DNA from 4 places in the Streptomyces sp. NPDC093568 genome. Region 1 is predicted to be linked to each of the others. Evidence: riboswitches for the same ligand, from Rfam matches in the RefSeq annotation. Region 1 holds a riboswitch; each other region holds the start of a gene.
What was found. Region 1 has a riboswitch for cyclic di-AMP ahead of ACIRD7_RS00490 (M23 family metallopeptidase). Riboswitches for the same ligand answer to the same signal wherever they lie in the genome.
Positions count from the first base shown of each region.

Region 2: it holds a riboswitch for cyclic di-AMP, as region 1 does, so the genes downstream of both, ACIRD7_RS26115 (transglycosylase family protein) here and ACIRD7_RS00490 (M23 family metallopeptidase) in region 1, are expected to answer to the same signal.
Region 3: it holds a riboswitch for cyclic di-AMP, as region 1 does, so the genes downstream of both, ACIRD7_RS27365 (NlpC/P60 family protein) here and ACIRD7_RS00490 (M23 family metallopeptidase) in region 1, are expected to answer to the same signal.
Region 4: it holds a riboswitch for cyclic di-AMP, as region 1 does, so the genes downstream of both, ACIRD7_RS34400 (NlpC/P60 family protein) here and ACIRD7_RS00490 (M23 family metallopeptidase) in region 1, are expected to answer to the same signal.

Region 1 is NZ_JBIWJD010000001.1:115,352-121,303, forward strand. Features, by position in the region: gene ACIRD7_RS00480 (M16 family metallopeptidase) at 1-899, shown strand, start outside; gene ACIRD7_RS00485 (M16 family metallopeptidase) at 896-2,284, shown strand; cyclic di-AMP (ydaO/yuaA leader) riboswitch at 2,509-2,673, shown strand; gene ACIRD7_RS00490 (M23 family metallopeptidase) at 2,686-3,471, shown strand; gene ACIRD7_RS00495 (GntR family transcriptional regulator) at 3,661-4,356, shown strand; gene ACIRD7_RS00500 (HPr family phosphocarrier protein) at 4,536-4,817, opposite strand; gene ACIRD7_RS00505 (GNAT family N-acetyltransferase) at 4,997-5,952, shown strand, end outside.
Region 2 is NZ_JBIWJD010000006.1:502,194-508,145, reverse strand. Features, by position in the region: gene ACIRD7_RS26130 (DUF501 domain-containing protein) at 1-123, opposite strand, end outside; gene ACIRD7_RS26125 (septum formation initiator family protein) at 149-625, opposite strand; gene eno (phosphopyruvate hydratase) at 737-2,023, opposite strand; gene ACIRD7_RS26115 (transglycosylase family protein) at 2,307-2,984, opposite strand; cyclic di-AMP (ydaO/yuaA leader) riboswitch at 2,989-3,186, opposite strand; gene ACIRD7_RS26110 (transglycosylase family protein) at 3,396-4,415, opposite strand; gene ACIRD7_RS26105 (cytochrome P450) at 4,582-5,865, opposite strand.
Region 3 is NZ_JBIWJD010000007.1:174,147-180,098, reverse strand. Features, by position in the region: gene ACIRD7_RS27370 (tellurite resistance/C4-dicarboxylate transporter family protein) at 1-617, opposite strand, end outside; gene ACIRD7_RS27365 (NlpC/P60 family protein) at 984-2,165, opposite strand; cyclic di-AMP (ydaO/yuaA leader) riboswitch at 2,174-2,338, opposite strand; gene pcrA (DNA helicase PcrA) at 2,701-5,187, shown strand; gene ACIRD7_RS27355 (M23 family metallopeptidase) at 5,281-5,952, opposite strand, start outside.
Region 4 is NZ_JBIWJD010000010.1:293,218-297,989, forward strand. Features, by position in the region: gene ACIRD7_RS34395 (NAD-dependent epimerase/dehydratase family protein) at 486-1,544, shown strand; cyclic di-AMP (ydaO/yuaA leader) riboswitch at 1,686-1,862, shown strand; gene ACIRD7_RS34400 (NlpC/P60 family protein) at 1,871-3,499, shown strand; gene ACIRD7_RS34405 (sugar ABC transporter substrate-binding protein) at 3,808-4,772, shown strand, end outside.

The sequences.
Region 1 (5,952 bases):
CGTACGGCACGGCCTTCGAGAAGCTGACCGCCCTGTCGTACCCGGACGGGCACCCGTACCACCACACGCCGATCGGCTCGATGGCCGACCTGGACGCGGCCAGCCTGGAGGACGCCCGCGCGTTCTTCCGCACCTACTACGCGCCCAACAACGCCGTGCTGTCGATCGTCGGCGACATCGACCCCGAGCAGACGCTCGCCTGGGTCGAGAAGTACTTCGGCACCATCCCCTCCCACGACGGCAAGCCCGCGCCGCGCGACGGCTCGCTGCCCGACACCATCGGCGAGCAGCTGCGCGAGGTCGTCGAGGAGAACGTCCCGGCGCGCGCGATGATGGCGGCCTACCGCCTCCCCAAGGACGGCACGCGCGAGTGCGACGCCGCCGACCTGGCGCTGACCGTGCTCGGCGGCGGCGAGTCCTCCCGTCTGTACAACCGGCTCGTGCGGCGTGACCGTACGGCGGTGGCGGCCGGGTTCGGCCTGCTGCGCCTGGCCGGAGCGCCCTCCCTGGGCTGGCTGGACGTGAAGACCTCCGGCGATGTCGAGGTGCCCGTCATCGAGTCGGCCGTCGACGAGGAGCTCGCCCGCTTCGCGCAGGAGGGCCCCACCGCCGAGGAGATGGAGCGCGCCCAGGCCCAGCTCGAGCGCGAGTGGCTGGACCGGCTCGGCACGGTCGCGGGCCGCGCCGACGAACTGTGCCGGTACGCCGTCCTGTTCGGTGACCCGCAGCTGGCGTTCACCGCGGTCAAGCGCGTCCTCGACGTCACCGCCGAGGAGGTCAAGGCGGTCGCCCAGGCCCGGCTGCGTCCCGACAACCGCGCGGTGCTGGTGTACGAGCCGGTCGCCGACGAGGACGCGGAAGCCGCCACCACCGACGAGAACGAGGAGTCGGCCCAGTGACCGAGCTCGCCAGCATGGAGTTCCACCCGCAGCCCAAGGCCGGCCGGCCGCGGCCCTGGGCATTCCCGGCACCCGAGCGCGGCAAGCTGGACAACGGCCTCACGGTCCTGCGCTGCCACCGCCCCGGCCAGCAGGTCGTCGCCGTCGAGGTGCTCCTGGACACGCCCCTGGACGCCGAGCCGAAGGGCCTCGACGGCATCGCCACGATCATGGCGCGCGCCCTGTCCGAGGGCACTGACAAGCACACCGCCGAGGAGTTCGCCGCCGAGCTGGAGCGCTGCGGCGCCACGCTCGACGCCTACGCCGACCACCCCGGCGTCCGCGTCAGCCTGGAAGTCCCCGTCTCCCGGCTGCCGAAGGCCTTGGGCCTGCTCGCCGACGCGCTCCGGGCGCCCGCTTTCGACGACGCCGAGGTGGAGCGCCTGGTGCGCAACCGCCTCGACGAGATCCCGCACGAGCTGGCCAACCCCTCGCGCCGAGCCGCCAAGGAGCTCTCCAAGGAGCTGTTCCCGCCGACCTCGCGCATGTCCCGCCCCCGCCAGGGCACCGAGGACACCGTCGAGGGGATCGACTCGGCGGGCGTACGCGCCTTCTACGAGCGGCATGTCCGCCCCGCCACCTCCACCGTCGTGGTCGTCGGCGACCTGACCGGCGTCGACCTCGACGCCCTGCTCGGCGACACCCTGGGCGCCTGGACCGGCTCCTCGGCCGAGCCTCGCCCCGTCCCGCCGGTGACCGCCGACGACACCGGGCGCGTCGTCATCGTCGACCGTCCCGGCGCCGTCCAGACGCAGCTGCTGATCGGCCGCGTCGGCGCCGACCGGCACGACCGGGTGTGGCCCGCCCAGGTGCTCGGCACGTACTGCCTCGGCGGCACCCTCACCTCCCGCCTGGACAAGGTCCTGCGCGAGGAGAAGGGCTACACCTACGGCGTGCGCGCCTTCGGGCAGGTCCTGCGCTCCGCCCCGGACGGCTCGGGCGCGGCGATGCTCGCGATCAGCGGCTCCGTCGACACCCCGAACACCGGCCCGGCCCTGGACGACCTGTGGAAGGTCCTGCGGGGCGTCGCCGCCGAGGGGCTCACCGACGCCGAGCGGGACTTCGCCGTGCAGAACCTCGTCGGGGTGGCGCCGCTGAAGTACGAGACCGCCGCGTCCGTGGCGAACACGCTGGCGGACCAGGTCGAGCAGCACCTGCCCGACGACTACCAGGCGACGCTGTACCAGCAGCTCGCCGCCACCGGCACCGTCGAGGCCACCGCGGCGGCGGTGAGCGCCTTCCCGGTGGACCGTCTGGTGACGATCCTCGTCGGCGACGCGGCCGAGATCCGGGAGCCCGTCGAGGCCCTCGGCATCGGCGAAGTCACGGTCGTGGCGGCCGAGTAGACGCCGGCGGGCGGTTCCAGGAGACGCTCCTGGCGCCACGCGCGCGTAGGGGCCCTGGTGACGAAAGAGTCACCAGGGCCCCTTTATGCCCGAATTGAGGGAGAGGTTGCCTGTCTGACCTGTGGGATGCACTACAAAAGCCGGGATCCGTTTGGGGATTGAAAGTTGTCCCGTTTAGCGTCTTCCGGGCTGTCCGTCAGGCACGGCGCCGCGCCCGCGGCACCGGACAGCCATCGCCGAGTCCCCGTACGGCGCGAGCCAGGGGAGCCGGGGACCCACCGCAGTCCCTGGGGTGAATCGGACGCCCGCGCGAGCCGCGAGGGGGTCCGTAGGAGACCTTCCTGCTCCGAACCCGTCAGCTAACCCGGTAGGCGAGAGGGAAGGAAAGGACCAGCCACTACATGGCGTTCACCTGCGCCACCGGGAAGAGTCGTCCCAGCGGGAAGCATCGCCGGCCCAGCCGGATGCAGCGCTCCACCGCCCGTGCGGCGGGCGTCGCCGCACTCACCGCCACCGGCGTCATGGGCACGCTGGCCGCTCCGGCGCTCGCCGCCGAGCCCGCCGCGGAGCAGACCGGCCTCATCCCCGTCATCACCGTCGAGAACTCGATCGTGGACCAGATCGACGCCCAGGCCATCGCCCAGGAGCGCGCGGCCAAGGAGGCCGCCGCCGCGAAGAAGGCCGCACAGGAGGCCGCGCGCAAGAAGGCGGCCGCGAAGGCCGCGCTGGAGCGCGAGGTCAAGGAGCGCGCCGCCCGTGAGGCCGAGCGCAAGCGCCTGCTGTCCTTCGTCACCCCGATCGCCGGCTCGTACGTCTCCACGGGCTACAAGGCCGGCGGGGCCGTGTGGTCCTCCGGCAGCCACACCGGCATCGACTTCCACGCCGCGAGCGGCACCGCCGTCCACGCGGTCGGCGCCGGCACCGTCGTCGAGGCCGGCTGGGGCGGGGCGTACGGCAACAACGTCGTGATCAAGATGAACGACGGCACGTACACCCAGTACGGCCACCTGTCGTCCATCGGCGTCTCGGTGGGCCAGAGCGTCACTCCCGGACAGCAGATCGGCCTGTCCGGCGCCACCGGCAACGTCACCGGGCCCCACCTGCACTTCGAGGCCCGCACCTCCCCGGAGTACGGCTCCGACATCGACCCGATCGCCTACCTGCGCTCGCACGGCGTGAACGTCTGACGCCGGCACCGCGTCCGACCGAGGCCCCGGCTCCCCGAGCCGGGGCTTTCGGCGTTTCCGATCCGATCCGCTGTCCAAAAAATATCCATGGATTCCGGCCCGGCGTCGGAAATTCCGGCCCGTTGCAATAGAGTCACCGAGAACACGTCATTCGTCGACGTTTCACGGGGATTAAAGCGGAGGTCGGTCATGCGTATTCCGGCGCATTCGGTGTGCACGGCGATCCGGGACGACATCGTCGCCGGTGTCCACGAGCGTGGCGGCCGGCTCACCGAGGAACTGCTCGCCCGCCGCTACGGCGTCTCCCGCGTCCCCGTCCGGGAGGCCCTGCGCACCCTGGAGGCCGAGGGGTTCGTGGTGACCCGTCGGCACGCGGGCGCGTGCGTCGCCGAACCGACCGAGCAGGAGGCCGCCGACCTGCTGGAGATGCGCGCCCTCCTGGAGCCGCTGGGCGCCTCCCGGGCCGCGCAGCGCCGCACCGAGGCCCATCTGAAGGTCCTGCGCGGCCTGGTCAGGCTGGGACAGGAGCGGGCCAGGCGGGGAAACAGCGACGACCTGCGCTCCCTGGGCGGCTGGTTCCACGAGACGCTGGCCCAGGCCTCCGGCAGCCCCGCCCTGACCTCGATGCTGACCCAGCTGCGCCACAAGATCGCCTGGATGTATGCCGTGGAGGCCCCGGCCAACCCCGTGGAGTCCTGGGCCGAGCACGGCGCGATCGTGGACGCGGTGGCGCGCGGCGACGGCGAACGCGCCCGTGCGCTCACGGCACTGCACACCGAGCGCGCGATCTCCGCACACCGGCTGCGGCTCGGCCCCGCCGGCGCGCGCCCGGAGCGTGTGAGGAATTCGCAACATCCCGTAAACATGCCGAGCCTGCGGCATTAACACAGGCACCGTATACAAAGAGAGATATTCGGCGGCGGTGAATTTACGCTGCCCTTTTTCGGATGCGCCGCCACGGTGCCGTGAATTCCGTCGACGCCCGCTCGAAATGAGTGAAGCCGCGTCCGCCGGACAAGGCGGACGCGGCTTCACCGTTCGCTACGGATACCCGCTCAGGTCACTCAGACCGTCTCGGGCAGTTCCTCGAGACCCTCGGAGACCAGCTTCGCCAGACGGTCGAGGGCGGCGTCCGCCCCGTCCGCGTCGGAGGCGAGGACGAGCTCCTCGCCGCCCTGGGCGCCCAGGCCCAGGACGGCCAGCATGGAGGCCGCGTTGACGGGGTTGCCGTCGGCCTTGGCGATCGTCACCGGGACGCCTGTGGCCGTGGCGGCTCGGACGAAGATGGAGGCGGGGCGGGCGTGAAGGCCCTCGGCCCAGCCGACGTTGACGCGGCGCTCAGCCATGTGATGCTGCCCTTCGGTTTTCAGGGTTGTCTAGACCAGTTTCCCACACCCGTGAAGCACGCCGGAACGGGACGAACGTCCCGCCCTTCGGTGACCGTCGGGTCGCGGCCTCGACCCGACTTCCGTCCTCCACAGACTGCCTCGCGCCGTTGTCGTACGCGAGCCGTACTCTGGGCCCCATGCAGAGCGCCTCGGACCGGCACGAGTACCCCGCCCACTGGGAAGCCGACGTGGTGCTGCGCGACGGCGGCACCGCGCGCATCCGCCCCATCACCGTCGATGACGCCGAGCGCCTGGTCAGCTTCTACGAGCAGGTGTCGGACGAGTCGAAGTACTACCGCTTCTTCGCGCCCTACCCGCGACTGTCCGCGAAGGACGTCCACCGCTTCACGCACCACGACTTTGTGGACCGGGTGGGACTCGCGGCCACGGTGGGCGGCGAGTTCATCGCCACCGTACGCTACGACCGGATCGGCGCCGACGGAATGCCCGCGTCCGCACCGGCCGACGAGGCCGAGGTCGCCTTCCTCGTCCAGGACGCCCACCAGGGCCGCGGTGTCGCCTCCGCTCTGCTCGAACACATCGGCGCGGTCGCGCGCGAGCGGGACATCCGCCGGTTCGCCGCCGAGGTGCTGCCGGCCAACACCAAGATGATCAAGGTGTTCACCGACGCCGGGTACACCCAGAAGCGCAGCTTCGAGGACGGCGTCGTACGCCTGGAGTTCGACCTGGAGCCGACGGACCGCTCCCTCGCCGTGCAGTACGCGCGCGAGCAGCGCGCCGAGGCCCGGTCCGTGCAGCGGCTGCTGGTGCCCGGTTCCGTCGCCGTCGTCGGCGTGGGCCGCACGCCCGGCGGGGTGGGCCGCAGCGTTCTCGGCAACATCAGGGACGCCGGGTTCACGGGGCGGCTGTACGCCGTGAACAGGGCGTTCCCGGAGGACCTCAAGGAGCTCGACGGAGTCCCCGCGCACCGCACCGTGCGGGACATCGAGGAGCAGGTCGACCTCGTGGTGGTCGCCGTCCGGGCCGAGTACGTCCCCGAAGTCGTCACCGAGTGCGGCGAGCACGGCGTGCAGGGGCTGGTCGTGCTCTCCGCCGGTTACGCGGAGAGCGGCCCCGACGGGCGCGAGCGGCA
Region 2 (5,952 bases), on a different contig from region 1:
GCAGGGGCAGCGGTGCGCGATCGCGCGCAGCCCGCGCGGGGGGCGCCCGAGCTGCTGCTTGAAGGCCTCGACGTCCGCGTCGGTGGGCTCGGTGCGCGGGGTGGGCGGCGGGGGCGTTTCCATGCCTGTCTTTCTATCGGTTCGGTTCTCACTGGGTGGCGGCGTCGGCCTTGTCGACCCCGTCCCAGATGTGCGCGTACCAGGGCAGGTCCGCCGCGCTCCGGTCGGTCCGCGACTTCTTGGCCGCGTCCGGGTCGATCACGACGTAACCGGTCTCCCCGGGCATCACATAGTGCAGCCGCTGCCGGATCTGCTGCTCGGCGTACGCGTCGTCCTGCCAGCGCGCCTTGAGGTCGCGCAGCTGCTCGACGCGCCGGGCGGCCTCCTCCTGCTGCCGCTGCGTGTCGGCGATCTCGGCACGCTGGGAGACGTACTGCCTTATCGGGTAGGCCAGCGCCACGACGAGGGAGCAGACCACCAGCGCGAGCAGCGCGGCGCGTCCGGTGAGCCTGGAGCGCCGGGCCTGCCGCTTGGTCTGGGAGCGGTAGACGCGGGCCGCCGTCTGCTCGCCGAGCAACCGGATCCTGGTCGCGGTGGAGAAACGGTCCCGGTCCTTGACGGCCATCGGCTCTCCGCCTCCCCTTTCACGTGCGTACGTCCCCGCACACGGTACGGGACCGAGTACGGGGACGTACGTACGACTGGCTAAGCCTTACCCAGGTGGGGTCAGCGGAGGTCAGCCCTTGAAGCGCGGGAAGGCGCTGCGGCCGGCGTACACCGCGGCGTCGTCGAGGATCTCCTCGATGCGCAGCAGCTGGTTGTACTTGGCGACGCGCTCGGAGCGGGCCGGGGCGCCGGTCTTGATCTGGCCGCAGTTGGTGGCGACGGCCAGGTCGGCGATGGTGACGTCCTCGGTCTCGCCGGAGCGGTGCGACATCATGCACTTGAAGCCGCTGCGCTGGGCGAGCTCGACGGCGTCCAGGGTCTCGGTGAGCGAGCCGATCTGGTTCACCTTGACCAGGAGGGCGTTGGCGGTGCCCTCCTCGATGCCGCGGGCGAGGCGCTCGGGGTTGGTGACGAACAGGTCGTCGCCGACGAGCTGGACCTTGTCGCCGAGCTTGTCGGTGATGACCTTCCAGCCGGCCCAGTCGTCCTCGAACAGCGGGTCCTCGATGGAGACGAGCGGGTAGGCCGCGACGAGCTCCTCGTAGTACTCCGTCATCTCGGCGGCGGAGCGCTCCTTGCCCTCGAAGAGGTACTTGCCGTCCTTGTAGAACTCGGAGGCGGCGACGTCGAGCGCGAGGGCGATCTGCTCGCCGGGGGCGTAACCGGCTTCCTTGATGGCCTCGAGGATGAGGTCGAGGGCCTCACGGTTGGAGCCGAGGTTCGGGGCGAAGCCGCCCTCGTCGCCGAGGCCGGTGGACAGGCCGCGGGCCTTCAGCACCTTCTTGAGGGTGTGGTAGACCTCGGTGCCCCAGCGCAGCGCCTCGGAGAAGGACTCCGCGCCGATCGGGGCGATCATGAACTCCTGGATGTCGACGTTGGAGTCCGCGTGGGATCCGCCGTTGAGGATGTTCATCATCGGGACGGGCAGCAGGTGCGCGTTCGGGCCACCGAGGTAGCGGAACAGCGGCAGGTCGGACGCCTCGGAGGCGGCGTGGGCGACGGCGAGCGAGACGCCGAGGATGGCGTTGGCGCCGAGGGAGCCCTTGTTGTCGGTGGCGTCCAGGTCGAACATGGCCTGGTCGATCAGGCGCTGCTCGGTGGCGTCGTAGCCGACCAGCTCGGGGCCGATCTGCTCGATGACGGCGAGGACGGCCTTCTCGACGCCCTTGCCCTGGTAGCGGTTCGGGTCACCGTCGCGGAGCTCGATGGCCTCGAAGGCGCCCGTGGAGGCGCCGGACGGGACGGCGGCACGACCCGTGCTGCCGTCGTCGAGGCCGACCTCGACCTCGACCGTGGGGTTGCCTCGGGAGTCCAGGATTTCCCGGGCTACGACGACGTCGATGGACGGCACGAGCATCTCCTTCTTCGGATGTGACGCGGGTACGCAGACCGCGGTGGGTGCTGCGAGACGAGCCTAACCGGCTCCAGGCACCAGACCAGCGGTCGACCGCCCCGTGGACAGAACCGAGAGTAAATTGTTTCCGAAAGGAACAAAGACGCGGTACAAAAAACCCCGCCCCGGTGCGTACGGGGGAAGACGCACCGAGGCGGGGAGCGTGGGGACGGGGGTGACCCTCACGACGCCTTCACTATGAGGTCCACGTGGATGAAGGCGCCGTGGTTCAGCTGTCGCCCGTCTGTTACTTCAGGTGCAGCTGCTGACCGGGGTAGATCAGGTTCGCGTCCTCGACGATGTCCTTGTTCAGCTGGAAGAGCTTCTCCCAGCCGCCCTTGACGTTCTTCTCCTCGGCGATCGAGCTGAGGGTGTCACCCTTGGCGACCTTGTACTCGCCGTCGCCCTTCTTGACCTTCTTGCCGGTCGGGGTGGTGACGGTCTTGGCGCTCTTCTTCGCGGCCGGGCGGTCGGCGGAGCGGGAGGCCGACTGCTGCTCGGAGGAGCGGGTGGTGGACTCGGTGCTCTGCGAGGAGGAGCCGGAGTACGCGGCGCTCGACAGGCCGGTGCCGCAGTTCGGCCAGGCACCCTTGCCCTGGCTCGCGAGGACCTTCTCGGCTATCTCGATCTGCTGGGCCTTGCTGGCCTGGTCGGCGGTGGAGGCGTACGCGGTGCCGCCGTACGCGGCCCAGGTGGAGGCGGAGAACTGCAGACCGCCGTAGTAGCCGTTGCCGGTGTTGATCGACCAGTTGCCGCCGGACTCGCACTGGGCGACGGCGTCCCACTCGGAGGCGGTGGCGGCCGAGGCGCTGCCGGCGGCCATCAGCGGGGCGGCGACGGCGGCGGCACCGGTGACGCCGACGACGGCGATGGCGCGAGCGGCCTTGGACGGACGACGGTGCTTGCCCTTGCTGGAAAACAGCATGGATGGATCCCCTCACCGACGCCTGCGAGGTGAGCTGTCGGGTTCGGGCCGGTTGAGTGCCCGGCCGCGCACGTCCGCCTTCCGGCTTCCGTTGCGCGACTTCACCCCGAGCCGGCTCCGGCGGTACGGCCCCGAAGGGCTCAACCGCCGGACCCGGCGCAAACCTTGGGTCCCCCGCTCCTGCCTACGGCGCTTTACGCGACGACTGTTCCCGTACGGCCGCCGGCAGGATTCGGCGTGACGGCTGTCGGGGCTCGCACTGATGGCGAGCGGTCATGACCGTAGACACGCGATTCGCGGAATTTCAAAGACGATCAGGGCTTCTGAGATCTATCTCTCACTACTGTTAAAACGGACATTATATGGCGAAACATGACGCGAACTGGCGCTGTTTTTCGCCCCGTTCGACCGTTATTCGACGGGGACGTCCAGGGTCTGACCGGCGAAGATGTGGTTCGCGTCAGGACCGATGGCCGTTTCGTTCGCCTTGTACAGCGCGCGCCACCCGCCTTCGAGGTCAAGGGAGTCGGCGATGGAGGCGAGGGTGTCACCGGCACGGACGCTGTACGAGGCGTGCCGACCGGTGGACTTGGTGGCACCGTCGACGGCGTCGCTCTCGTCGGCGCTGGGGCCGCGATGACGTCCGGAGCCGGTCGTCGTCGCGTCGTCGATCGACCCGGTGTCCACGAGGCTCCAGGAGCCCGCGTCCTGCTCCGAGTTGTCCTGATTGTCACCCTTGGGCGTCTCTATGGGAGAGCTGTCCGGCGACTGTGAATCCTTCGCGGCGGGTGACTCATCGGACTTCTCGGAGCCTTCGGACGAAGAGGGCGAGGAGGAGGAAGAGGGGGAATTATCGGGCGATCCGGACGAGGTGCCGGGGGTGCCGCTCGACGAGTCCGACGGGTCGCCGGAGGGGGTCGAGCCGTCGGACGAGTCGGATGAACCCGACGAGTTGGAGGAGTCGGATGATCCGGGCGAATCGAGCAAGCCGGATGAACCAGACACCTCGGAGGGTGAGTCCTCCGCCACTCCGGTGTCGAGATCGACCGAGCCGGACTTCGGCGTGAGCCCGTTGAGCACCGCGCAGGTTCCCCAGGGGCTGGTCCCCCGGTCCGCCAGGACGTCCTGCGCCACGGCGATCTGCTGGGAGCGGCTGGCCAGGTCGGGACTGGTCGCGTAGTCGAGGCCGCCGTACTTCTCCCAGTCGTTCTGGGTCAACTGGAGCCCGCCGTAACGCCCGTTGCCGGTGTCCGCGCTCCAGGAGCCGCCGCTCTCACAGTCGGCCACCTTGTCCCACACGTTGCCCTCGGCCGCGCTCGCGCCCGTGGCGCCGAGGAGCGGGATGGCGATGGCGGACCCGGTCACGCCGGCCGCGACGAGGAGAGCCGGAGCCTGACGGGGGCGACGGTGACGACCGTTCCCGGAGAGCATGCGGGGGCCTTTCACGAGACAACAGTGACCAGGGCGCGTAAAACCTGGGCGCCTTGTTGATCCGTGAACGTATAGGCAGACGATCACTTGTCACAAGTTAATGCCGCGTAGATCACGTGAAGATCACAGACATGAGCGCGTGTCACGTTCACGACGGCGGACAGAGTCACCCAACTGGGGTGAACTCCACCGGAAGCGTGCGCAGTCCGCGCATGATCAGACCGCCGCGCCATCTCAACTCCCCCGGATCCACCGCGAGTCGGAGGTCCGGAAGGCGCGTGAGGAGAGTGGCGAGTGCGGTCTGGCCCTCCAGCCGGGCGAGCGGGGCGCCGAGACAGTAGTGGATGCCGTGGCCGTAACCGAGGTGCTGGTTGTCGCGGCGGCCGAGGTCGAGGACGTCCGGGTCGGCGAACCGCTCCGGATCGCGGTCGGCGGCGGCCAGCACGACGAGGACGGGGTCGCCGGCCGCGATGTCCTGCCCGCCGATGGTGAGCGGCTCGGTGGCGAACCGCCAGGTGGCGAGCTCGACGGGGCCGTCGTAGCGCAGGAGTTCCTCCACACCGGTCTCCAGGAGGGCGGTCTCGTGCGCGGCGAGCGAGGACTGGAGGCGGGCGCGCTGCTCGGGGTGGGTGAGCAGCGCGTAGGTGCCGTTGCCGATGAGGTTGACGGTCGTCTCGAAACCGGCGAACAGCAGGATGAAGGCCATCGCCGCGGCCTCGTTCTCGGTGAGGTGCTCACCGTGGTCGGAGGCGCGGATGAGACCCGAGATGAGGTCCTCGCCGGGGTCGGGAGTGGCGGGAAGTGCCTCGCGCTTGCGGTGGATGAGGTCCGCGAGATAGCCGCGCATCTTCTTCACCGACCGCGCGACCCCGCCCCTCGGGCCGCCCCGGTGCCGGATCATCATGCCCGCCCAGTCCCGGAAGTCGTCCTGGTCCTCGCGGGGGACGCCCAGCAGGTCGCAGATGGCGTAGATGGGGAGCGGGAAGGCGAACTCGTGGATCAGGTCGGCACTCCCCTTCTCCGCGAACCCGTCGATGAGTTGGTCGGTGAGCTCCTGCACCCGGCCCTCGAACTCGGCGACCCTGCGGGGCGTGAAGGCCTTCGAGACGAGCCGGCGCAGCCTCGTGTGGTCCGGCGGGTCGATGTTGAGCAGATGCGTCATCAGCTCGGCCTTGCGCTCCCCCGGGATACCGGTCTTGCCCTTGGCGTGCGCGGGCTCGTCGTGGTGGGCCGGGTTCTTGGAGAGCCGGGGGTCGGCGAGGGTCTGCTTGGCGTCGGCGTACCGGGTGACCAGCCAGGCCTCCACCCCGCTGGGCAGCCGTGTCCTGTGCACGGGGGCGTGCTCACGGAGCCAGGCGTAGGCCGGGTAGGGGTCGGTGGCGAACTCCCAGGTGAAGAGGTCCGGGGGCCCGGGGGTGGGGGTCGGGGTGGGGGTGGGCTGGTTGGTCACTCCTTGACGGTAGCTGGCGGGTCGGGGGGTGCGCCGAGGGGCCGGGAGGCTACGGGGCGCCGAGGTCTTCCGGGCTCGCCCGAGGGC
Region 3 (5,952 bases), on a different contig from region 1:
ATGGCGAGGGCGCCGCCCGCCACCCAGTGGTCGCCGGCGCCGTGGGCGAGCTGGCGCAGGTCGAAGCGGGGCATGGCTAGGACGTAGAGGGCGAGGCCCATCCAGAACAGGGCCAGGGCGGTGTGGGCGAGCCATGCCGTTTTCTCGGCCGCGGCGAGGGTCGCGCCGAGGACTGCCAGGCCCTGGGTGGCGACGCAGCTCAGGAAGACCGCGCCGGGCATGTGGCGGCGCCAGTGGCGGGCGACCGTGATGAGGAGGCCTGGCCAGAGGAGGGCGGCCAGGGCCAGGAGGGCCTCGGCGAGGGTTTCCCAGCCGAGGGCGGTGAAGCCGGTGCCGAGGACTGTGGTCGCGGCGACGGCGGTCAGGGCGGCTGGGGTGGCCGCGTCCTTGAGCCACCTCGGGCGGTCCAGGACGAGCCGGGCGATGAAGTCGCCGGCCAGGGCCAGCCAGGCCGCGGAGGCGAGGGCCAGGGCGATGCGGGAGAGGGTTTCGTAGCCCGTCTGGTGCAGGGCCACCGAGATGATGCCGGTCGCCATGACGGCGGCGCCGGCTGCGGGGGGTCGCTGCGACCACCAGGTGTGGAGGGGGGAGGGAGGAGGGGTGGTGCTGGCGGGCATGGGGCGATGCTATGGAGCGGGGTGGGGGTTGGGAGTGGGGCGCGCGGGGCAGGGGGTGCGCCTTGATGCCTGCGGCGCATGGGCGGGCTCGGTGGGGGTGCCTCTAGCGCCTGCGGGGCGGGGGTGGGTCGGGGCCGTGGGGGGGGGGGGGGGGGGGGGGCCCGCCGGGGGGGGGGGGGGGGGGGGGGGGGGGGGCCGGGGCGGGGGGGTGTCCGTCCTCGGACCGGCGGTTGGGGTTGGGGCGGTTGTGCTGTTTCTTGACGCCGGCCACTGCGGGCGGACACCCCCCGGCACGTCCCCTTCCCGCCGTACGCGGGTGCGGCGCCGTTGGGGTGCCCTCTCGACGTCGTGTGTGTGCGTGGTCGGTCAGGCGGGGCGGACCACGCTGTGGATCGACGACTCGCCGTCGTAGTAGATCGACTCCTCGCGGACGTACGCGCCCGGCTTCGGGGCGTGGATCATCATGCCGTTGCCGATGTAGATGCCCACGTGGGTGATGTCGTCGTAGAAGAAGACCAGGTCGCCGGGCTGGGCATTGGCGAGGGAGACTGTGGTGCCGGCGTTGACCTGGTCGTAGGTGACGCGCGGGATGTCCACGCCGGCGGCCTTCCAGGCGGCCTGGGTGAGGCCGGAGCAGTCGTAGGAGTCCGGGCCGGTGGCGCCCCAGACGTACGGCTTGCCGATCTGGGAGCGGGCGAAGGCCAGGGCCTTCTCGGCCTTGGTGGCGTAGGAGCTGTCCGAGGAGGAGTCTGAGGTGCCCGAGTCGGACGGGGTCTCGGCGCTCTCCTGCTGCTGGGCGGCTGCGGCGGCTGCGGCGGCTTCCTCGCGCTGGCGCTCGGCCTCCGCCTGCTGCCGGGCCAGTTCGGCCGCCTTGCGCGCGGCCTCCTCCTGCTTGCGCCTCTCGATCTCGGCGAGGCGGGCCTTCTCCTCCGCCGTCAGCTTCGAGAGAAGTTCGCGTGCGGCGGAGAGCTTCTGCTGGACGGTGGTCTTGGCGCTCTGGAGGTCGTTCTGCGAGTCGGTGAGCGTCTGAAGGCTCTCGGTGGCCTCCTGGCGCTTCTTCATCGTCGCGGACTGCTCGGTGAAGTACTCGTCGACCGATTCCTTCTGACGGTCCGTCATGCGGCCCATCAGCTGGGACTGGTCGAAGTAGTCCTGCGGGGTGTCCGCGAGCAGGAAGGTCGCCGTGTCGGGGGCCGCCGCGCCGGTGCGGTACTGGGCGGCGGCGTTGCGGCCGAGTTCCTCGCGGGCCTCGTTGAGCTTCTGGGTGCGCTGGGCGACGTCGTCGAGGAGGGTGTCGACGCGCTTGCGCTGCTTCGCGGTCTTCTCCTTGGCCGCGTTGTACTTCTCGGTCGCCGTCTCCGCCTGGCGGTAGAGGTCGTCGACCTTCTTCTCGACCTCTTCGAGGCTGGGCTTGTCGTCCGTCGACGGGCTGGCGTTGGCCGTCTGGGACAGCAGGGCCACGGATGTGAGGGCGGCCGTGGCGAGGGCAGGGGTGCGTATGCCTGCTACGCGCGTACCGGCGGGACGCGACTTGCGGTGCGACGCCAAGGGAGGCGACTCCTTCCATGCTCCGCCTACCGAGTTAGCTGTCGGGTTCGGGCGGGTGGTTCGGAAGGGTTGCCCTACGGCCGTCCCGGGAAGGGAAGTCGGGCCGATTCACCCCAAGTTCGGTGGGTCCCCGGCTCCGGTCGTCGTGACGCCGGACTCGGCGGAGGCCGCGCGGCCCGGCGTCGTTCGCCGGTGGGGGTCGTACGGCCTGCCCGGCACGGTAGCCAACTCGTGTGGCGTCTGTGAAGGTTGATGTTCGATATGCCCGATACATTTTCGTGACCTTGGAGTCAGTTAGCGTCGGGGGTGGTTGTTTGGGGTGATTGTGGGACGGTCTGTGTGGATCTCCGGGGGGTTGCGGGTTCTGTCTTGTTTGTTGGGTGATGTGACAGGCCTGACCTGGTGGTCGCGGCGCGTAAAGGCCTGGTCGCGGGGGGTGAGGGCGGGTGGCGTGGAAGATCGTTGGGATTCGGAATGGGTGATGTTTCCGGGGCGGCGGCGGGCTGTCAGTGGGGCGGCCTAGACTCGGAGAGCGATGAGCAGCCTCTTTGACGACAGCTTCCTGGCGGACCTCCAGGCCCCTCGGGCCCATGAGGAAGAGCACCCGCCGCCGCCCGAGGACGATCACGCTCCGGAACCGGTTCCGGACGATCTGTTCGGGGGGAAGTTCGACGTGCCGCCGGACCGGGACGGCCACTACCGCGACGGTGCCCCGCGGCCGGTCATCGACGCCGCCGCGCTGCTGGAAGGGCTGAACGACAACCAGCGCGCCGCCGTCGTCCACTCCGGCACCCCGCTGCTCATCGTGGCCGGGGCGGGCTCCGGCAAGACGCGTGTGCTCACCCACCGCATCGCCCACCTGCTGGCCGAGCGGCAGGTGCATCCGGGGCAGATCCTCGCGATCACCTTCACCAACAAGGCCGCGGGCGAGATGAAGGAGCGCGTCGAGCAGCTCGTCGGCCCGCGTGCGAACGCGATGTGGGTGATGACCTTCCACAGCGCTTGCGTGCGCATTTTGAGGAGGGAGAGCAAGAAGCTCGGGTTCACGTCTTCCTTCTCGATCTACGACGCCGCTGACAGCAAGCGGTTGATGGCGCTCGTGTGCCGGGATCTGGATCTTGATCCCAAGCGGTACCCGCCCAAGTCCTTCAGCGCCAAGATCAGCAACCTGAAGAACGAGCTGATCGACGAGGAGGACTTCGCCGCACAGGCGACGGACGGCTTCGAGAAGACCCTGGCGCAGGCCTACGCCCTGTACCAGTCGCGGTTGCGGGAGGCCAACGCTCTCGACTTCGACGACCTGATCATGACGACGGTCAATCTGCTGCGCGCCTTCCCCGATGTCGCCGAGCACTACCGCCGTCGGTTCCGCCATGTCCTGGTGGACGAGTACCAGGACACCAACCACGCGCAGTACGCGCTTGTGCGCGAGCTCGTCGGGACCAGCGAGCACCCCGTCGACGTGCCGCCCAGTGAGTACGATCTTCTGCCCGCCGAGCTGTGTGTGGTGGGTGACGCCGACCAGTCCATCTATGCGTTCCGGGGCGCCACCATCCGAAACATCCTCCAGTTCGAGGAGGACTACCCGGACGCGACGACGATCCTGCTGGAGCAGAACTACCGCTCCACGCAGACGATCCTGACCGCCGCCAACGCCGTCATCGAGCGCAACGAGTCCCGCCGCCCCAAGAACCTGTGGACCAACGCGGGCGCGGGCGCGCGCATCACCGGCTATGTCGCGGACACCGAGCACGACGAGGCGCAGTTCGTCGCCGACGAGATAGACCGACTGACGGACGCGGGCGACGCGAAGGCCGGCGACGTCGCCGTCTTCTACCGGACCAATGCCCAGTCCCGTGTCTTCGAGGAAGTCTTCATCCGCGTCGGGCTGCCCTACAAGGTCGTCGGCGGGGTTCGGTTCTATGAGCGCAAGGAGGTCCGGGATGTTCTCGCCTATCTGCGGGTGCTGGCCAACCCCGAGGACTCCGTGCCGCTGCGGCGCATTCTGAATGTGCCCAAGCGGGGCATCGGTGACCGTGCCGAGGCGATGATCGACGCCCTGTCGCAGCGGGAGAAGATCAGCTTCCCGCAGGCGCTGCGTCGCGTGGACGAGGCGTACGGCATGGCCGCGCGGTCGACCAATGCCGTCAAGCGGTTCAACACGCTGATGGAGGAGCTCCGTACGATCGTCGAGTCGGGCGCGGGGCCGGCGACGGTGCTGGAGGCGGTCCTTGAACGGACCGGCTATCTCGCCGAGTTGCAGGCTTCCACGGATCCTCAGGACGAGACCCGTATCGAGAACCTTCAGGAACTCGCGGCCGTCGCCCTGGAGTTCGAGCAGGAGTCGGGCGAGGGCGAGGCCGCGGCCGGGCTCGCGGACTTCCTGGAGCGGGTCGCGCTGGTCGCCGACTCCGACCAGATCCCGGACGAGGAGGAGGACGGCTCCGGTGTCATCACCCTGATGACCCTGCACACCGCCAAGGGCCTGGAGTTCCCGGTCGTCTTCCTCACCGGCATGGAGGACGGCGTCTTCCCGCACATGCGCGCCCTCGGCCAGAACAAGGAGCTGGAGGAGGAGCGGCGGCTGGCGTACGTCGGCATCACGCGCGCGCGTGAGCGCCTGTATCTGACGCGGTCGTCGATGCGGAGTGCGTGGGGGCAGCCTTCGTACAACCCGCCGTCCCGCTTCCTGGAGGAGATCCCGGCGGCGCACGTCGACTGGAAGCGGACGGGGGCGACCGCGCCGGTCTCCTCCGGGCCCGTGTCCGGGGTCGCCGCCTCGCTGTCGTCGTCCCGCTCGCGTTCCTCGGCGTCGGGCGCGTCCGGCTTCGCCACGCGTCGCACCTCGGAGAAGCCGGTCGTCCAGCTGGCGGTCGGCGACCGTGTCACGCACGACCAGTTCGGGCTCGGCACGGTGACGGGTGTGAAGGGCACGGGCGCGAACGCCGAGGCGACGATCGACTTCGGGGACACCAAGCCGAAGCGGCTGCTGCTGCGGTACGCGCCCGTGGAGAAGCTGTAGCGCTCACGGGCGGGCGCCCCCGCTGAGGGTGGGGGCTTGGAGGAGGGGTGACTTGTCGCTCACCTGCGGTGGGCGGCTTCTCGGCTGCGTCGCTTACGACGGGTCGAGGCCGTGGCTGCGCAGCCAGGACAGCGGGTCTATCGCCGAGCCGCCGCCGGGGCGTACCTCGAAGTGCAGGTGCGGGCCCGTCGAGTTGCCGGAGTTGCCGGAGTACGCGATCGGGTCGCCGGCCTTGACCGTCGTACCGGAGGCGACGCGGTAGGTGGAGAGGTGGCAGTACCACGTCTCCGTGCCGTCCTTCGCGGTCACGATCATCATGTTGCCGTAGGCGCTGTTCCACTGCGTGCGGACGGTGCCGTCGGTCGCGGCCATCACCGTCGTGCCGTACGAGACGGGGAAGTCGATGCCGGTGTGGATGGACATCCAGTTGATGCCGGACTGGCCGAAATAGGCGCTGAGGCCGTGCTGCGCGACCGGGACCGCGAACTTCGGGCGCAGCCGCTCCTTGCGGGCGGCCTCCTCGGCGGCCTTCCGCTTCTCGGCCGCCTGTTGGGCCTTGAGGTCGATGCGCTCCTGCGTACGGCTGGCCCGGTCGGCGAAGTCGTCGGCGCCGGCCGAGAGACTCTCGAGCTGGGTGTCCAGCTTGTTGTTCGCGGTGGACGGCTTCACGGCCTCGCCCTCCGAGGCCAGCGTCGACGCTTCCTTGTCGTCGCTCAGGGTGCCGACGGACGCGGCAGCGATTCCCGCGACACCCATCACGCACGC
Region 4 (4,772 bases), on a different contig from region 1:
GTCCGGGCCAAGCAATGCGCTTGTGACTCCTGATGCTCGAGTGCTCAATCCACCTTGGTGTGTTCGAAGTTGACCGAGCAAGGTGGCTTCAGGCCACCCAGGGCGGGGGTTTGGTGAAGGCGCCCTCCCGGTATCCGCACGACCTGCCTGCGCGCCCCGGCCAGGTGGTTCACAGATTCTGCACAGCGGGTGCGGTCGCGGGACACCGGGCGAGCCTCGAGCCGTAGGAGAACCCACCCACACCCCCCGTTCGACTGGTCGTACGTACGTACGACCTCCCCGAGTCGTACACAACCTTCAGTGGCTGGTTTTCCAGGGGTGACGCGAATCCGCCCCATGGAGAGCCCGTCACCGGGGAAGGCGTGGATGGAGGTGCGACCGGCGAAGGCGTGGATGGAGGTGCAACCGGCGAAGGCGTGCATGGAGGTGCACCGGAAACGCCGCTACCGTGATCGACCGGCTTCCGCGCGAGCGAAGGAGTGAGGGTGGGCGCACACCGGTCGACGGCCGTGCTGGTGACCGGCGGCAGTGGGTTCGTCGGGAGTCATCTGGTGAAACGGCTGCTGGAGCGCGGCCACCGGGTCCACGCCACCGTCCGGAGCACGGCCGCGACGGCCAAGCTGCGGCCGCTGCGGGAGATGCAGGAGGCCCACCCCGACCAACTGTCACTGTTCGAGGCGGACTTGCTGACCGAGGGCTCCTTCGACGAGGCGATGTCCGGGTGCCGGACGGTGTTCCATGTGGCGTCGCCGTTCCGGATGCCGGAGAAGATCAAGGACGGCCGCCGGGAGATGGTCGACCCGGCCCTGCTGGGCACGCGCAACGTGCTGGCGGCCATCGAGCGGACACCCACCGTGGAAAGGCTCGTCCTCACCTCCACCGTGGGTGCGATCTTCGGCGACTACGCGGACGTCCTGGCGATGGACGACGGGGTGCTGTCGGAGCGGTACTTCAACACCACCAGCACGGTGGAGAACAACCCGTACCACTACGCGAAGACGGTCGCCGAACGCGCCGCCTGGGACGCGGCGGCCGCGCAGGGCCGCTGGCGCATGGTGGCGGTCAACCCCGGCCTGGTCCTGGGGCCGTCCCTCACACCCGCGTCGGAGTCGGGGAGCCTGTTCCTGCTTCAGGAGCTGTTCCAGGGCTACTTCTTCTACGGCGCTCCGGACTTCAGCTTCACCACGGCGGACGTGCGCGATGTGGCCGACGCACATATCGCCGCGGCCGAGAACCCGGACGCCAAGGGCCGTTACATCGTGGCCCGCGAAACCATGACGTCGTTCCACGAGATGTCGCGCATCCTGCGGACCCGGCGCCCCCGCGACCTCCGCCTCCCGCGCACCGCCCTTCCGCACTGGCCGGTGCGCGTCCTGGGCCCCGCCTTCGGACTGAGCCAGGACTACATCCGCAGACACCTCGGCATCCGGTTCCGGGTGGACAACAGCCGCAGCGTGAGCGAACTGGGCATCACCTACCGCCCGATCGAGGAGACCCTCCTCGACCACTACGAAGCGTGGCGACACCGGCGCGCCGCGGAGTGAACACGCCTTCCCGCGCCCGCTAGCGTCGAAGGTCACAGAAACGTATCGGACATTTAACGCCTCAACCTTCACGGGAGGCGCACAAGTTGGTTAGGTTACGGCTCAGGCCGCACGACGACCTCCGGCGAACCCCGCCGGGACGTGCGGCCTCCGCCTAATCCGGCGCGCCCCCGCAAGGGCGACCGGAGCCGGGGACCCAACCGAACTTGGGGTGAATCGGCCCAACTGCCCTTCGGGGCAGGGGCCGTAGGGCACACCTTCCGGAACCTACCGCCCGAACCCGTCAGCTAACCCGGTAGGCGGAGTACGGAAGGAGTACGTCGCCCATGGCGCCGGAAGGCACCGCGCGGCCGGGGGCTCTCAGCCTGCCCGGCATGCGCAACTCCGCACTCGCGTCGGCGGCCCTCACCTCGGTGGCGCTGCTCGGCCAGACGGCGGGCGCCACCCCCTCGTTCGCGGACGAGACGCCCACCCGCGAAGAGGTCAGCCGACACGTCACCTCGCTCTACGACCGCGCCGAGACCGACTCGGGGACTTTCAACGCCACCCGCGCGTCGTCGACGGGACCGCGCAAGCGCGCCGCCCGCCCGGCGGACGCCCGGTCCGCGCCCGCCGCCGCGTCCCGTGCCGCGGAGAGCCGGCGTGACGATCCCTCGCTGGACAGCGTGACCCGGCAGTGGTTCGACGCCGCACGCGCAAAGCTGGGTCCGACCGTGCCGGCGGTGCTGCCGAGCGACAGGACACCCGACCGGCCCGCGCCCCGGCGTCCCGCGCGTGCGGCGACCGGCCTCGAGCGGGCACTGGACTCGTCGGGGCGCCCGGCGCTGGAGCTGCCGGCGGCCCCTGCCGCCGCGCTACCGGCCGCTGGTGCCGCCGAGTTGACGGCCGAGCCGGCGATTGGCGCGGGCCCCATGGCGGAACTGACCGCCGGCCCGATGGCCGCCCTGCCGGCTGCCCCGGAGGTGTTGGGGGCGTCGGGGGCATCGGGGGTATTGGGTGCGTCGGGGGCATTGGGGGCGGACGCTCAGGCCACCCAGGTCCTCCCGCCCGTCCTCGCCCTCCCGGCCGGGACGGCTCCGGAGACGAACCTGGCCCCCGCACCGGCCGCCGAGCCCCAACAGCGCTCCGCGCTGCGGTCCTCCAAGGAGCAGAACCAGCGCAAGCTCGACCAGGCCCGCACTCTGCTCTCCACGTACGTCGCACGGCAGAGCGACCCGCTCACGGCACCGGCCGCCGCTTTGCCCGCCGCCGACATCTGGAGCACCACGCCGGACCCGGTCCAGCCCTCGGCGGACGCGCAATGGCAGGCGCTGCAGGCACAGTCGGCGGCCGACCTCACCACGGTCCCGCCCGGGGCGACGGCTGGGCCGACGACGACACAGGCACTGACCACGCCACCACAGACCACAGCGGCTGAGACCGCCACGGCTTGGACCACGACGACCCCGGCTCAGACCGCACCGGCCTGGACCACGACCACCCAGGCCCAGACCGCACCGGCCTGGACCACGACGACCTCAGCCCTTACAGCCCCCGCCCCCGACCCCGCTCCCGAACGGACCCTCGGAACGAGCCCGGCAATCACCTCCACGGGATCCCAGGACACCCGAGCCATCCGCGCCCTGGAGTTCGCCCGCGCCCAGTTGGGCAAGCCGTGCGTCCTGGGCACGACAGGACCGGGCTCCTTCGACGGCCCCGGCCTCACCCAGGCCGCCTACAAGGCCGCCGGCATCTCACTCCCGCGCACCGCGCAGGAGCAGGCGCTCGCCGGGCAGGGAGTCGCCCTGACCCACCTGGAGCCGGGTGACCTCGTCCTGTACCACGCCGGACACGTCGGCATCTACTCCGGCAACGGCATGATGATCCACGCCCCGGGTCCGGGAGCGATCATCCGCGAGGAGTCGATCCACTACGCGGGAGAATCGGCGATCCACAGCGCGATACGGCCCGCCTGACGCACAACCACCCCACCCCACCCCACCCCACCCCACCTCCGACCCGCTAACGGGCCGTCACCACCCCGTCTCCCCGAGGCGGGGTGGTCTTGCGTTGCGCCGTCGCTCCACGCGACCCACGCCGCCACCCACCTCGGCTTTGTCGATACGTCCTGACAAACCCATTGACATCACCTGTGGACGGCCGCATAGTACCTGCCACTAGAGCGCGCTAGTGCAGCGCTCCAGTCGGTATCCAACGGGCGGTGCCCGTGAACCTCCCCCCACCTGAGAACCCGCCCCGACCAGCACAGCGAGGTGCATGGGACATGCGCAGACACCACCGGCCCGCCAACCTGACGGCTGCCGCTCTGGCCACCGCCCTGTTCGCCGCGGGCTGCTCCAGCGGCTCCGGCGGGAAGCAGTCCGAGGAGGGCTCCGCGGACGCCTCGGCCGGCAAGGCCACCACACCCCGGATGACCGTGGCCATGATCACGCATGCGGCACCCGGCGACACCTTCTGGGACCTGATCCGCAAGGGCGCCGAGGCCGCCGCGGCCAAGGACAACGTCAAGCTCGTCTACTCCAGCGACCCGAGCGCCGGCAACCAGGCCAACCTCGTGCAGAACGCCATCGACCAGAAGGTCGACGGGATCGCCCTGACGGCCGCCAAGCCGAGCGCGATGAAGGCCGTGGTGGCCAAGGCGACTTCGGCCGGCATCCCGGTCGTCGGCTTCAACTCCGGCCTGGACAACTGGAAGGAACTCGGCATGCTCGAGTACTTCGGGCAGGACGAGAACATCGCCGGCGAGGCCTTCGGCGAACGGCTCGGCGAGGTCGGCGCCAAGCACGCCCTCTGTGTCATCCAGGAGCAGGGCCATGTCGCGCTGGAGGCCCGTTGTGCCGGCCTGAAGAAGGGGTTCAAGGGCACGACGGACATCCTCTACGTCAACGGCACCGACATGCCGTCGGTGAAGTCGACGATCACCGCCAAGCTCCAGCAGGACGCCTCCATCGACCAGGTGGTCACGCTCGGCGCGCCGTTCGCGCTGACCGCCGTGCAGTCGGTGGCCGAGGCGGGCGGCAAGGCCAAGGTCGCGACGTTCGACCTCAACAAGGAGTTGGTGAAGGCCGTCCAGGACGGCAAGGTCGAATTCGCGGTGGACCAGCAGCCCTACCTCCAGGGCTATCTCGCCGTCGACTCGCTGTGGCTGTACCGCACCAACGGCAACTTCAGCGGCGGCGGCACCGCCCCGGTGCTGACCGGCCCGGCCTTCATCACCAAGGACAACGT